Regions from separate parts of the Oceanibaculum indicum P24 genome, predicted to be linked through region 2. Evidence: predicted binding sites of a transcription regulator. Region 2 holds the regulator's gene; the other holds the start of a gene.

Region 1 (7,120 bases), on a different contig from region 2:
CGCCGCATCGCATCGAAATCACGCGCGTAGATGACGGTGTAATCGATCTGGCCGATCTGGCTGAGGCCGCTCATGCCTGTCTCGCAGGCCGTCGCGAGTCCAACACACCCCTAATCCCGCGCACCGGACAGGCCATCCACGCGGTTGCCCGGCGCGACACCGGTCGTTGCCAGCGCCGGCCGCGACGGCTCGACGGAGGCCTGCTGGATACGCATCAGCGCATGGGCGAACAGCGGGCTGGGCGGCAGCCCCTGATGGCTGCGCTCCATGAAAGCCTGCCAGGCCTTTGCCGGCAGGCCGCCGCCGGTGACCTTGTTCATCGGCGCAGCATTGTCATTGCCCATCCAGATGCCGGTGATGAGATCGCTGGAATAGCCCACGAACCAGGCATCGCGATAATCCTGGCTGGTGCCGGTCTTGCCCGCCGCGGGCCGGCTGAGCTGCGCCGCACGGCCGGTGCCCCGGGAGATTACACCGACCATCATGTCGGTCATGGCGGCCGCCTCGGCAGGGGACATGACCGGGCCGATGCCTGAGCCATTGTGGCGGAACAGCACCAGCCCGTCGGCATCGCGGATTTCCCGGATGCCATAGGGGATGACGCCCTGCCCGCCATTGGCAAAGGGGCCATAGGCGCCGGTCAGCTCCAGCAGGCTGACTTCGTTGACACCCAGCGGCAGGCTGGGGTGGTTGGCCAGTTCCCCCGACAGGCCGAGGCGGCGCGCGGTCTGGATCACCCGCGACCGGCCGACACGCTCGGCAAGCCGAACGGTCGCGACGTTCGAGGATTGCGCGAAGGCATCGGCCAGCGTCACCGTGCCATGATGGCGACCGTCGAAATTAGCCGGACTCCAGTCACCGATGCGGATCGGCTGGTCCTCAATGCTGTCCGTCGGTTCCCAGCCGGCCTGCAAGGCCGCCAGATAGACGATGGGCTTGAAGGCGGAGCCGGGCTGGCGCTGCGCCTGGGTTGCCCGGTTGAACTGCGACTGGCCGTAATCGCGCCCGCCGACCATCGCCCGCACCCCGCCATCGAGGTCGAGCGCGACCAGCGCCGCCTGCCCGGCCTTGGCGGCCTTGCCGTCCCGCGCCAGCGCGCTGTCGAGCGTCTCTTCCGCGGCGCGCTGCAAGGCCGGTTCCAGCGTGGTGACGATGATGATGTCGCGGTCGATATGGCCGAGATAGCCCATGGCGCGATCTAGCACCCAATCGGCGAAGTAGCGCGCGCCATCGCCGCCCCGCGCGCCGACGGCGATGGCCGTGCCCTGCTTTGCCGCGCGGGCGGCGGCCGCCGAATCGGCCAGGCCAGCATCCACCATGCTGGCCAGCACCTGCCGGGCGCGGCCATCGGCCTGCGCCTTGTCGCGGGACGGGTTGTAGCGCGAGGGCGCCTTCAGCAGGCCGGCCAGCATTGCCGACTGGTAGAGATCGAGGTCGCGCGCGCTGCGCCCGAAATACCGCCGGGATGCGGCATCCACGCCATAAGTGCCGGCGCCGAAATAGACCCGGTTCAGATAGATGCCGAGGATTTCATCCTTGCTGAACTTCCGCTCCAGCCAGAGCGCCAGCATCACTTCCTTGATCTTGCGCTCAAGGCTGCGTTCGGAGGTGAGGAACAGGTTCTTGGCAAGCTGCTGGGTAATGGTGCTGCCCCCCTGAACCACGCGGCCCTCGCGGAAATTGGCGACACTGGCGCGGGCAAGGCCGATCAGATCGACACCGAAATGATCGTAGAAACGCCGGTCCTCAATGGCGATGACGGCACGCGGCAGGTGCGGCGACATCTGCTTGACCGGCAGGGTTTCGCCATAGACCTCGCCGAAGCTGGCAAAGGCAGCGCCATCGGCCGAGAGCAGCTGCACACTGGGCCGGCGCGCCTGTTCGCTGAGGGTGGAAATATCAGGCAGCTGATAGGCGAAGTATCCCATCACCCCGGCAAACAGCATGGAGAGCCAGACCAGGGAAACAAAAGACCATTTTAGTAAAAATCGAGCTATTCCGTATCGAGGCGTTGTATTGCCGCCTTTCGTGCGACGGCGCTGCGTGTCGGCTTTCGCCCGTGCTGCTGTCCGCTTTCCCGCCATGGAGCCCCGAACGCCTTATCCTCGGCCAACCATTATCATGCTTTAGAGATATATGCCAATTAGCTTATCGCCACTTGGAATCGATGCCCCCGATTACCCGGATCGGCTTCGATCTTGCGTCTCCGATAGTGCGAAGGCCTTCAAAATCGCCAGTTTTAAGCTTTTGGTTTAACAGTCCGTTAATATAAACATGAATTTCAGTACATTATCAGAGAAAATTGATCCAGCGTCAAACCTTCCGCTCCTGCGCCAGCAGACGGCGCTTGCGATCGATGCCCCAGCGATAACCGGCCAGTGACCCGTCCTGGCGCACCGCCCGATGGCAGGGGATGACCAGCGCCGCCGGATTAGTGGCACAGGCCCGCGCCACTGCGCGCACCGCCGCCGGCCGACCGAGTGCAGCCGCAATCTCGCTGTAGCTGCGCGTTTCGCCGCGCGGAATGGCGCGCAGCGCCTCCCACACCTGATGCTGGAAAGCGGTCGCGCGGATGTCGAGCGGCAGGTCGAGATGCGGGCTGCGCCCGTCCAGATGCGCAAGGATCGCCGCCAGCGCCGGCGCCAGCCCCTGCTGATCCGGTACCCGCGCAGCCTTAGGGAATTCGGCGGCAAGATCGGCCAGCGCCTCATTCGCATCATCAGCGAGGCCGACCGCACACAGCCCGCGCTCCGTCGCGCCGACATAGAGTAGGCCGAACGCTGTCTCCGCCATCGCATAGCCCAGCGCCATGCCCTCGCCGCCCTTGCGATAGACTGCCGGCGTCATGCCGAGATAATCCCCCGCCTTCTCATAAAGACGGCTGCTGGAGCCATAGCCGGCACCATAGAGGGCGCTGGCCACATCCTCGCCTTTGCGCAGATGGTGGCGCAGCCGCGCCTGCCTGCGCGCTTCGGCATATTGTTTCGGCGTTACCCCGACCAGCTGCTTGAACAGGCGCTGAAAATGGAACGGGCTGAGGCCCGCACCCGCTGCGAGCGTCTCCAGATCGGGTGCCGGCTGTTCCGTGCGCTCGATCTCCCGGCAGGCGCGGCGTACCGCCACCATGCGCGGATCGGCAAGGGCAGCCTGTTCCGGCCGGCAGCGCTTGCAGGCACGGAACCCCGCCTGTTCGGCGGCTTCAGGCAATTCATAGAAGCCGATATTCTCGCGCTTGGGCTTGCGGCTGGGGCAGCTTGGCCGGCAATAGATCCCCGTCGAGCTCACCGCATAGACGAAATGGCCATCGGCATCGCTATCGCGTGCCAGAACTTGCAGCCAGCGTGCCTCTTCATCCGCCGGCTGCATGACCGCCCTCTGTGGCGCCGCTTCCTGTCGCTGGGCCCGCATGATCTTCTCCTCGTCATCCCGCTTCACAGGCACCAGTCTCACCCTTCGGGAAAGGCTTCACTACCCGAAGCTTGCGGCCTTATCCGCGGTCGAAATAGAGTCTCCGACGCTCACACGGCTGTAATAAAAGCTTCACAAATTTGTCGCGAGAGCATAATGAGTTCAGCCTACAAGAGGGCTCCAGCGTACCGCTGATCAGCCCATAAAGGGGGGACCTGAAATGATCATCCGCAAGTTTACACTCGCTGCTGGCGTTCTCGCCACCGCGCTCACCGGCGCCAGCGCTGCCCATGCGCAGACCGAAATCCAGTGGTGGCACGCCATGGGCGGCCGCTTGGGCGAGCTGCTGCAGGCCCAGGTTGACAAGTTCAACGCCTCGCAGAGCGAATTCAAGGTCGTTGCCACCAACAAGGGCAACTACTCCGAAACCCTGAACGCCGGCGTCGCCGCGTTCCGCGCCAAGCAGCAGCCGCACCTGCTGCAGGTGTACGAGGTCGGCACCGCCAGCATGATGGCCGCCAAGGGCGCGGTGAAGCCGGTCTATGAGGTGATGAACGAGAATGGCTTCCCGTTCGACCCGAAGAACTATCTGTCGGCCGTGACCGGCTACTACAGCACGCTGGACGGGAAGATGCTGTCGTTCCCGTACAACAGCTCCACCCCGGTCATGTATGTGAACAAGGACCTGTACAAGAAGGCCGGTATCGACACCGCCACCCTGCCCAAGACCTGGGCCGAGGTCGCTGCCGCCGTGGACAAGCTGAAGGCCGCCGGCGTCGAGTGTCCGATGACCGTCTCCTGGCAGTCCTGGACCCAGCTGGAGAACCTCAGCGCCTATCACAACCAGCCCTTCGCCACCAAGGCGAACGGCATGCTGGGCATGGATGCCGAGCTGACCTTCAACGGCCCGGTGCAGGTGAAGCACATCGACATGCTGGGTACCTGGGCGAAGGAAGGCAAGTTCTTCTACGGTGGCCGCCGCAACGAGGCTGCCGCCCGCTTCCGCAGCGGCGAATGCGGCATGATGTTTGAAAGCTCGGCCGGCTATGCAGGCGTGAAGAAGGAAGCCAAGTTCGACTTCGCGATCAGCAACCTGCCCTACCACGCCGAAGTCGAGGGCGCGCCTTACAACACCATCATCGGCGGCGCGTCGGTGTGGGTGATGACCGGCCATTCCCCGGCGGAATACAAGGGTGTGGCCAACTTCCTGAACTTCCTGTCCTCGCCGGAAGTGCAGGCCGAGTGGCACCAGAATACCGGCTATCTGCCGATCACCTACGCCGCCTATGAGCTGACCAAGAGCCAGGGCTTCTACGAGAAGAACCCGGGCACCGACATCGCCATCAAGCAGATGACCGGCAAGGCCCCGACCGATAACTCCAAGGGCCTGCGCCTGGGCAGCTTCGACCAGATTCGCACCATCATCGACGAGGAGCTGGAAGGCGTGTGGTCCGGCCAGAAGACCGCCAAGGCGGCTCTGGACAATGCGGTTGCCCGTGGCAACGAGCTGCTGCGCCGCTTCGAGCGGGCCAACAAGTAACCCGCTGACGGCTCAAGACGACGACAGAGGGCGGCGCATCCTTGCGATGCGCCGCCTGAGTCGTTACCAAGCCACAAACCTCGCCCTTTTCTGCAGAACAGACCGCCCCGATGGAAAAACGCGTCGTCTTCCGCCAGCGCCTGCTGCCGCTGGCCCTGGTCTTTCCCCAGCTGGTGATCACGGCTGTGTTCTTCCTCTGGCCGGCAAGCCAGGCGCTGTACCAGTCCTTCCTCATCGAGGACGCATTCGGCCTGTCGAGCGAGTTCGTCTGGTTCGAGAATTTCGAGAACCTGCTGAGCGATCCGCTGTATTTCTCCTCCTTCAAGACCACGGCCGTGTTCAGCATCTCGGTGACGGCGCTGTCGCTCGGCATGGCGCTGGTGCTGGCCGTCATGGCCGACCGCGTCATCAAGGGCACCGACGCTTACCGCACCCTGCTGATCTGGCCCTATGCCGTGGCCCCGGCCATCGTCGGCGTGCTGTGGCTGTTCATGTTCAACCCGTCGACCGGCCTCGTCGCCTTCTGGCTGAAGCAGATGGGCTATAACTGGAACCATGTGCTGAACGGCAACCAGGCCATGACGCTGATTGTGTTCGCCGCCGCCTGGAAGCAGATCAGCTACAATTTCCTGTTCTTCCTGGCCGGGCTGCAGGCAATTCCGAAATCGCTGATTGAGGCGGCTGCCATTGATGGCGCCGGCCCGTCGCGGCGGTTCTGGACCATCGTGTTCCCGCTGCTGTCCCCGACCACCTTCTTCCTGCTGGTCGTTAACATCGTCTATGCCTTCTTCGACACCTTCGGCATCATCCATGCCGTCACCAAGGGCGGTCCCGGCAAGGCGACCGAGACGCTGGTGTACAAGGTGTTCTCGGACGGTTTCGTCAGCCTCGACCTCGGCGGTTCGGCGGCGCAGTCGGTCATCCTGATGGCGATCGTCATCACGCTGACCGTCGTGCAGTTCCGCTATATCGAACGCCGCGTGCATTACTGAGGAACGCGCCATGATCGAACGCCGCCCCGGACTGACGATCCTCAGCCACATCATCCTGCTGAGCGGAATCGCTATCGTCGCCTTTCCGCTCTACGTGACCTTCGTCGCCTCCACGGTGACGCAGGGCGAGATCCTGCAGCCGCCCCTGCCGCTGGTGCCAGGGCCGCATCTGATCGACAATTACACGCGCGCCCTGTTCGAGGGGTCGAGCAAGGTGGTGCCGGTCGGGCAGATGATGCTGAACAGCCTGATCATGGCGCTGGTCATCGCCATCGGCAAAATCGCGATCTCGCTGACCTCGGCCTTCGCCATCGTCTATTTCCGCTTCCCGTTCCGGATGCTGTGCTTCTGGACGATCTTCATCACGCTGATGCTGCCGGTGGAGGTGCGCATCCTGCCCACCTTCGAGGTGGTGGCCGATCTGGGGCTGCTGAATTCCTATGGCGGCCTCACCATTCCGCTGATCGCGTCGGCGACCGCGACCTTCCTGTTCCGGCAGTTCTTCATGACGATCCCGGACGAGCTGCTGGAAGCCGCGCGCATCGACGGCGCCGGGCCGATGCGCTTCTTTCGCGACGTGGTGCTGCCGCTGTCGCGCACCAACATCGCCGCCCTGTTCGTCATCCTCTTCATCTATGGCTGGAACCAGTATCTCTGGCCGTTGCTCATCACCACCGACAAGGACATGAACACCATCGTCATGGGCATCAGCCACATGATCGGCGTGGACGATTTCACCGACTGGCCGGCCGTCATGGCGACCGCCATGCTGGCCATGCTGCCGCCTGTCGCCATTGTCGTCTTCATGCAGCGCCTGTTCATCAAAGGCCTGGTCGAAACCGAAAAGTAAGGCTTGGAAGGGTCAACACCGATGGCTGACGTCCATCTGAAGAACGTCTTCAAGAAATACGGCGATACCCAGGTGATCCACGGGATCGACATGGATATATCCGATGGCGAGTTCATCGTGCTGGTCGGCCCGTCGGGCTGCGGCAAGTCCACCCTGCTGCGCATGGTGGCCGGGCTGGAGGAAATCACCGGTGGCGACATCTCGATCGCCGACCGGGTGGTGAACCAGCTGGAGCCGAAGGACCGCGACATCGCGATGGTGTTCCAGAACTACGCGCTGTACCCGCACATGACGGTCTATGCCAACATGGCCTATGGGCTGAAGATCAAG
Region 2 (7,120 bases):
GCGCGCGCTCGGCAACATGCGCGCCGGCTTCCAGGACAAGCGCCGTGCGGCCATCGACAAGCTGCCGGAGTTCGAGGCGCTGCGCGACCAGGGCCGCGATATCAAGAACCACACGCTGGCCCATCTCGATTATTACCTGGAGCGCTTTGAGCGCCGGGTGACCGAGAATGGCGGGCATGTCCACTGGGCGCGCACGCCGCAGGAAGCACGCGAGAAAATCCTGGAAATCTGCCGCTCGGTGGAGGCGAAGACCGTCACCAAGGGTAAGTCGATGATCGCCGAGGAAATCGCGCTGAACGATTTCCTGGAAGAAAGCGGGATCGAGCCGATCGAGACCGATCTGGGCGAATATATCATCCAGATCCGCAAGGAACCGCCCAGCCATATCATCGCGCCGGCGGTGCATCTGAACCAGTCGGATGTCGAGGAAAGCTTCCGCAAGATCCACACCGACCTGCCAGCCGACCGGCCGCTGTCGGAGCCGCGCCAGCTGCTCGACGAGGCACGCGCGAAACTACGGAACAGGTTCATCAAGGCCGATGTCGGTATTACCGGGGCCAACTTCCTGATCGCCGAGACCGGCTCGACCGTCATCGTGACCAATGAGGGCAATGGCGATCTGACCCAGACCCTCCCCCGGATCCATATCGTGCTGGCCAGCCTGGAAAAGACTGTGCCGACGCTGGAGGATGCGGCCACGATCATGCGCCTGCTGGCCCGCTCGGCCACCGGGCAGGAAATGTCGGTCTATACCACCTTCTCCACCGGGCCGCGGCGGCCGGAGGATCTGGATGGGCCGGAGCAGTTCCATGTCGTGCTGCTGGATAATGGCCGCAGCGCGATGCTGGGCACCGAATTCCAGGAGATGCTGCGCTGTATCCGCTGCTCGGCCTGCATGAATCACTGCCCGGTGTACAGCGTGGTTGGCGGCCATGCCTATGGCTGGGTCTATCCCGGGCCGATGGGCGCGGTGCTGACCCCGACCCTGGTCGGTGTCGAGGAGGCCGGGCACCTGCCGAACGCCTCCACCTTCTGCGGACGCTGCGAGAGTGTATGCCCGATGCGTATTCCGCTGCCGAAGATGATGCGGCATTGGCGCAAGCGGGAATATGAACGCAAGCTGTCGCCGGCCCCCTACCGCTCGGGCCTCGCCCTCTGGGCGTTCTTCGCCAAGCGGCCGGCGCTCTATCAGCGCCTGACCGGCATTGCCATGAAGCTGCTTGGCCGGTTCGGCCGGGATAAGGGGCGGTTCCGGTCGCTGCCGCTGGCCGGGGGCTGGACTTCGGTGCGCGACATGCCCGCCCCGCAGGGTCGCACCTTCCAGGAGCTTTACCGCGAAAAGAAGGGGGCCGCCTGATGCCCGACATGTCCCCGCGCGATCAGATCCTGGCCGGCATCCGCCGGTCGCTTGGCCGCAGTGCGCTGGACGGCGAGCCGGCGGCGCAGCTGGAACAGCGGATCGCGGAGCACAGGCCGAACCTGATCCCGCAGCGGGCGCAGCTGCCGCACGACCAGCAGGTCACCCTGTTCGTCGAGATGGCTGAAGGCGTGCAGGCCACCATCAGCCAGGTCGCGGATGCCGCAGAGGTCCCTGACGCCATCGCCGACTATCTGGCGCAGCATAATCTGCCGGCCGAATTGCGCGTGGCGCCGGATGCCTGGCTGTCCGGCCTTCCCTGGGACAAGCGCCCGACCCTGACTATCAAAACCGGCAAGGCGGAGGAGCCGGATACGGCCAGCGTGACCCCGGCCTTTGCCGGCATTGCCGAGACCGGCACGCTGATGCTGACCTCCGGCCCGCACAGCCCGACCACACTGAACCTGCTGCCCGAGACCCATATCGTGGTGCTGAAGAAGAGCCAGATCGTTGGTTCCTACGAGGATGGCTGGGCGCGGCTGCGCGATGCGCAGGCGAAGGATTCCATGCCGCGCACGGTGAATTTCATCACCGGCCCGTCGCGCACCGGCGATATCGAGCAGAAGATCCTGATGGGCGCCCACGGACCGCGCCGGCTGCACATTGTCCTGATCGACGGCTAGGCATGGCCCGGCGGCGCGCCAGCAAGGACGAGGCTGAGCTTTTCCGCCAGGTCGTGAAGGATGCCAAGCCGCTGCCGCAGGATAAGCGCCTGCGGTTGGGCAGGCTGGATGAGCTGCCGCCGGAACCGGTTCCCGCCCCCCCCGAGGCCGAAGGCATGGCGCCGGCCAGCCGCAAGCGCGGCCGGGTGCCAAAGGACGAGCCACTTCCTCAGCCGGTCGCACAGCCGGTCAAGGCGCCGGTCATCCTGCCGGCCCTGAAGCATGATAGCGCGCCAGGGCTCGACAAGCGCAGCCAGATGCGCCTGAAACGCGGCCAGGTCGCCATTGAGGCGCGCATCGATCTGCATGGGATGACGCAGGATGCCGCCCATGTGGCACTGAACGGATTCATCGCCCGGTCGCAGGCGCGCGGCCTGCGCTGCGTGCTGGTGATCACCGGCAAGGGGACGCGGCGTGACGAATTCGGCCGCTATGAGGCTGGCGTGCTGAAGCGCGAGGTGCCGCGCTGGCTGAATGAGGGCGGCAACCGCGAGAAGGTGCTGGCCTTCGTCCATGCCCAGCCAAAGGATGGCGGCGGCGGTGCGCTCTATGTGCTGCTGCGTCGGGTGCGGGAGGAGGCATGACGCCATTCGGGGAAAGGCTGCGGGCGCTGCGTGCCGCGCGTGGCGTTACACTGAAGGAGATGGCGGCTGCGCTGCAGGTCTCCTCGGCCTATCTCTCGGCGCTGGAGCATGGCCATCGCGGCCGGCCCACCGACGGGCTGATCCATCAGATCTGCGGTTATTTTGGGCTCATCTGGGACGATGCGGAAGCGCTGAATCGGCTGGCGGAGATATCCCATCCGCGCGTCACCATCGACACGGCCGGCCTGTCGCCAAGCGCCACCAGGCTGGCGCACCAGCTGGCGCGGAAGATCGGGATCCTGGACGAGGAGAGGCTCGCGGCGCTCTTGAGCCAGCTCGAAGACTCGCCGAAAAAGCCGGAATGACAGGGCGATAAACGGGAATAAAATAATATTTTACATTAATTTCTTATATAGAGTCGACGCACTGATGGAGTGTCAAGCGAATTGCGGCGCGACGGCATCCAGCGCATAGCCGGCCGACCGGACGGTGCGGATCGGGTCGCCCTCGGCATCCTCGTTCAGCGCCTTGCGCAGCCGGCGGATATGCACATCCACGGTGCGCGGCTCGACATAGACATCCGCCCCCCAGACCGAATCCAGCAGTTGTTCGCGGGAGAAGACACGGCCCTGATGCTCCAGGAAATGGCGCAGCAGGCGGAATTCGGTCGGCCCAAGATGCACATCGCGGTCGCCGCGCTTCACCTTGTGGGCGGCAATGTCCATGACGATGTCGCCGCAGCGTAGCGTCTCGGCATCGGCGGCAGGCCGGGCGCGGCGCATGACGGCGCGGACGCGGGCCAGCAGTTCGCTGGGGCTGAAGGGCTTGGTGACGTAATCGTCGGCGCCGGCATTCAGGCCTCGTACCCGGTCGCCTTCCTCGCCGCGGGCCGTCAGCATGATGATCGGGATGCTGCGGGTCTGCGGGGTGCGGCGCAGCCGGCGGCAGACCTCGATGCCGGACAACAGCGGCAGCATCCAGTCCAGCAGGATCAGGTCGGGCCGGCGCTCGGTGGCCAGCAGCAGCCCTTCCTCGCCGTCGCGCGCTTCGAGGACCTGGAAGCCCTCGCGCTCCAAATTGTAGCTGAGCAGCGTGACGATCGCGGCTTCGTCTTCGACAATCAGGATCAGCGGCTTCATCGTGTGGTCCAATCTCGGCAGGCCTCAAGGGAAAAAGGCCAGTGGAAATGTTTCAAACCGTAGGTCAGTTCTCCGGCTCGACGACGGTGAACGCGCTGGTGTCGCCCTTCGGCCGCTCGGCGGTCAGCGGCCGGCCGGTTACCTGGTAGTACAGCGTCTCGGCGATATTGGTGGCATGGTCGCCGATGCGCTCGATATTCTTCGCCATGAACAGAAGATGCGTGCAGGGCGTGATGTTGCGCGGGTCTTCCATCATGTAGGTCAGCAGCTCGCGGAACAGGCTGGTGTACATCTCGTCCACCTCCTCGTCCCGGCGCCAGACCAGCAGGGCCTTTTCGGCATCCTGTTCGACATAGGCGTCCAGCACTTCCTTCAGGATCTGCTGCACCATCCGGCCCATGCGCGGTATACCGGTCGCGGGCCGTGCCGGCGGTACCTGGTTCAGGGCCACTGACCGCTTGGAGATGTTCGCGGCGTAGTCGCCAATGCGTTCCAGATCGGCGGAAATCTTCAGCGCGCCAACAACGCGGCGCAGATCCTCGGCCAGCGGCTGGCGCAGTGCCAGCATGCGAACCGTCAGATCGTTGACATCATGCTCCAGGCTGTCGATCTTCAGATCGCCCTGGATCACCCGCTCGGCGATGGTGCTGTCGCGCTTCGCCAGGGACTGGATGCAGTCCTGCACCTGCGTCTCCACCAGCCCGCCCATCTGCGAGATGAGATTCATCAGCCGCTTCAATTCCTCGTCGAAGGATTTCACGGTATGGGTGGGCATGAGGCTTCCTTTCCAAGGGCATGATCGATGGCGGACCGTGCGCCTGCGCTATCAATAACGGGCTTGCACGGCATAAATACTACGTTTCGATGACGCTTTTATTACATCGACATCGAATCGGGGGTTTTCGCGGCGGCCGTTCAGCCCGCGGATGCGGCGACCGGCAGATAGACGGTGAAGGCGCTGCCCTTGCCGACCTGGCTGTCGACGGAAAGCGCCCCCCGGTGGCGGCTGACGATGTGCTTCACGATGGCAAGGCCAAGACCGGTGCCGCCAAGATCGCGGCTGCGCGCCTTGTCGACCCGGTAGAACCGTTCGGTCAGGCGCGGAATATGCTCGCGCGGGATGCCCTCGCCCTGGTCCTGAACACGGATCAGGACCGCGCCATGCGGTGCCTTGGGGAAGGCTGCCGGCACGCTGTCGGCGCGCCGGGCCGTTACCCGGATCGGTGTGCCGGGCCGGCCATATTTGGTCGCATTGTCGATCAGGTTCTGCGCCACCTGCGCCAGCTCGTCCTCGTCGCCGGTGACCGGCGGCAGCCCGTCCTCGATATCGAGCTGGATGTCCATGTCCTTGGTCGCCGCCTGCATGTCCAGCGTCGCCTTCACGCTGGAAAGAATGCGCGACAGGTCGGCCAGCCCGCGCGGCGGCGTATGCTCGTTCAGCTCGATCCGCGAAAGCGACAGCAAGTCGTTCACCAGCCGCGACATGCGCAGGCTCTGCTCATGCATGATTTCCAGGAACCGCTCATGCGCTTCCGGATCGTCCTTGGCCGGGCCGCGCAGCGTCTCGATGAAGCCGACCAGCGTGGAGAGCGGCGTGCGCAGCTCATGGCTCGCATTGGCAACGAAATCGGCGCGCATCTGCTCCGTGCGCTTCATCGCCGTCAGCTCGTGCATCAGGATCAGCGCCCGGCTGTCATCCGGCCCCGGTTCGCGCAACGGTTCGACACTGACGGCGAAACTGCGCTCGATGGGCACCAGCATGGTCATCTCGACAGTGCGGCCCTGCCCCTGTTCAAGGGCCGTCTCCACCGCCTTCAGCACCTCCGGATGGCGCAGATTGCTGGCGACCGCCCTGCCCGCCAGCGCCTCGCCGAAGATCTCGCGGGCGGCCCGGTTGGTGGCCACGATGGTTGCCTCGGCATCGATTAGCAGCAGCGGGTCGGGCAGCGATTCCAGCGCGACATGGGCGGCATGGAGGCGCTGCCGCAGGGCGCCCAGATTTTCCGCCTGCACGCGATGCAGCGATTCGATGCGGCCGGCCAACGGGGCGAGCGGGCTGTTCGGCTCGATCTCCGCCGAACCGCCCTCAACCGCCGCTTCCAGCCGGGCAATGCGCTGAAAATGACGCTGCACCAGCAACGCGAAGATGCCGGGAGAAATCGCCCAGCCCAGCAGGGCGGGCCAGCCATTCAGCTGGCCGCCGGCGACCAGCACCAGCAGCACCAGCCCGACAGGCAGGGACAGCAGCAGGCTGGTCTTGACGATCGCGGAGCGCGACAGTCGGGTTGCGGGCATGGGGGCCTCGGGCTGGCGGAAGGCTTAACGGAACCTACAGCATAGGCCGGCAGGGATGCCGCCGGTCAACCGCCATATCGTTACATTACGGCGCCAACCTGCCAGGGGATGAATTCCGCATCGCCGAAACCCTGGGCCTCGCTCTTGGATTTCTCGCCAGAGGCCACGCGCAGGATGAGGTCGAAGATGCGCTGGCCCATATCCTGGATCGAGATGCCCTCATCCAGCACGGCGCCGCAATTCACATCCATATCCTCCTCCAGCTTGCGGTACATGGCGGAGTTGGTGGCAAGCTTCAGCGAGGGCGAGGGCTTGTTGCCGAACACCGAGCCGCGCCCGGTGGTGAAGCACACGATGTTGGCGCCGCTGGCCACCTGCCCGGTCACCGAACAGGGGTCATAGCCCGGCGAATCCATGAACACGAAGCCCTTGGTGTTGATCGGTTCGGCATATTTGAACACGCCGGTCAGGTTTGTCGTGCCGCCCTTGGCAGCGGCACCCAGCGACTTTTCCAGGATGGTGGTCAGGCCGCCGGCCTTGTTGCCGGGCGAGGGGTTGTTATTCATCTCCCCGCCATTGCGGCTGGTGTATTCCTCCCACCAGCGGATGCGCTCGATCAGCTTCTCGCCGGTCTTGCGGTCGATGGCGCGCCGGGTCAGCAGATGCTCGGCGCCATAGATTTCCGGCGTTTCAGAGAGGATCGCCGTGCCGCCATGCCGGACCAGCAGGTCAGCGGCCGCGCCCAGCGCCGGGTTGGCGGTAATGCCGGAATAGGCGTCGGAACCGCCGCATTGCAGCGCCAGCGTCAGGTGGCTGGCCGGCACGCTGGTGCGGCGCGCCTCGTTCGCGGCCGGCAGCATGGATTTCACGATCTCGACGCCGCGGTCCACGGTCTTGCGGGTGCCGCCAATGTCCTGGATCGTCATGGTCTGGAAGCGCGGGCCGCGCTCCAGCCCGTAGGCCTCCAGCAGGAAGTCGATCTGATTGACCTCGCAGCCGAGGCCGACCATCAGTATGCCGGCG

Evidence for each region. The regulator PhoB, encoded in region 2, activates phosphate uptake and scavenging genes when phosphate is short. The targets are predictions, from matches to a motif close to TNTCATAAAACTGTCA.
Region 1: the regulator PhoB is predicted to act here: its motif matches at 3,528-3,543, upstream of ugpB (sn-glycerol-3-phosphate ABC transporter substrate-binding protein UgpB).

Annotation. Positions count from the first base shown of each region.
Region 1 is NZ_AMRL01000023.1:8,893-16,012, reverse strand. It holds gene P24_RS14825 (VOC family protein) at 1-74, opposite strand, end outside; gene P24_RS14820 (transglycosylase domain-containing protein) at 111-1,946, opposite strand; gene ada (bifunctional DNA-binding transcriptional regulator/O6-methylguanine-DNA methyltransferase Ada) at 2,314-3,408, opposite strand; gene ugpB (sn-glycerol-3-phosphate ABC transporter substrate-binding protein UgpB) at 3,629-4,948, shown strand; gene ugpA (sn-glycerol-3-phosphate ABC transporter permease UgpA) at 5,059-5,940, shown strand; gene ugpE (sn-glycerol-3-phosphate ABC transporter permease UgpE) at 5,951-6,790, shown strand; gene P24_RS14795 (sn-glycerol-3-phosphate import ATP-binding protein UgpC) at 6,812-7,120, shown strand, end outside.
Region 2 is NZ_AMRL01000002.1:202,965-210,084, reverse strand. It holds gene P24_RS02950 (LutB/LldF family L-lactate oxidation iron-sulfur protein) at 1-1,357, shown strand, start outside; gene P24_RS02945 (LutC/YkgG family protein) at 1,357-2,040, shown strand; gene P24_RS02940 (Smr/MutS family protein) at 2,043-2,663, shown strand; gene P24_RS02935 (helix-turn-helix domain-containing protein) at 2,660-3,028, shown strand; gene phoB (phosphate regulon transcriptional regulator PhoB) at 3,101-3,802, opposite strand; gene phoU (phosphate signaling complex protein PhoU) at 3,867-4,577, opposite strand; gene P24_RS02920 (ATP-binding protein) at 4,718-6,097, opposite strand; gene P24_RS02915 (UxaA family hydrolase) at 6,178-7,120, opposite strand, start outside.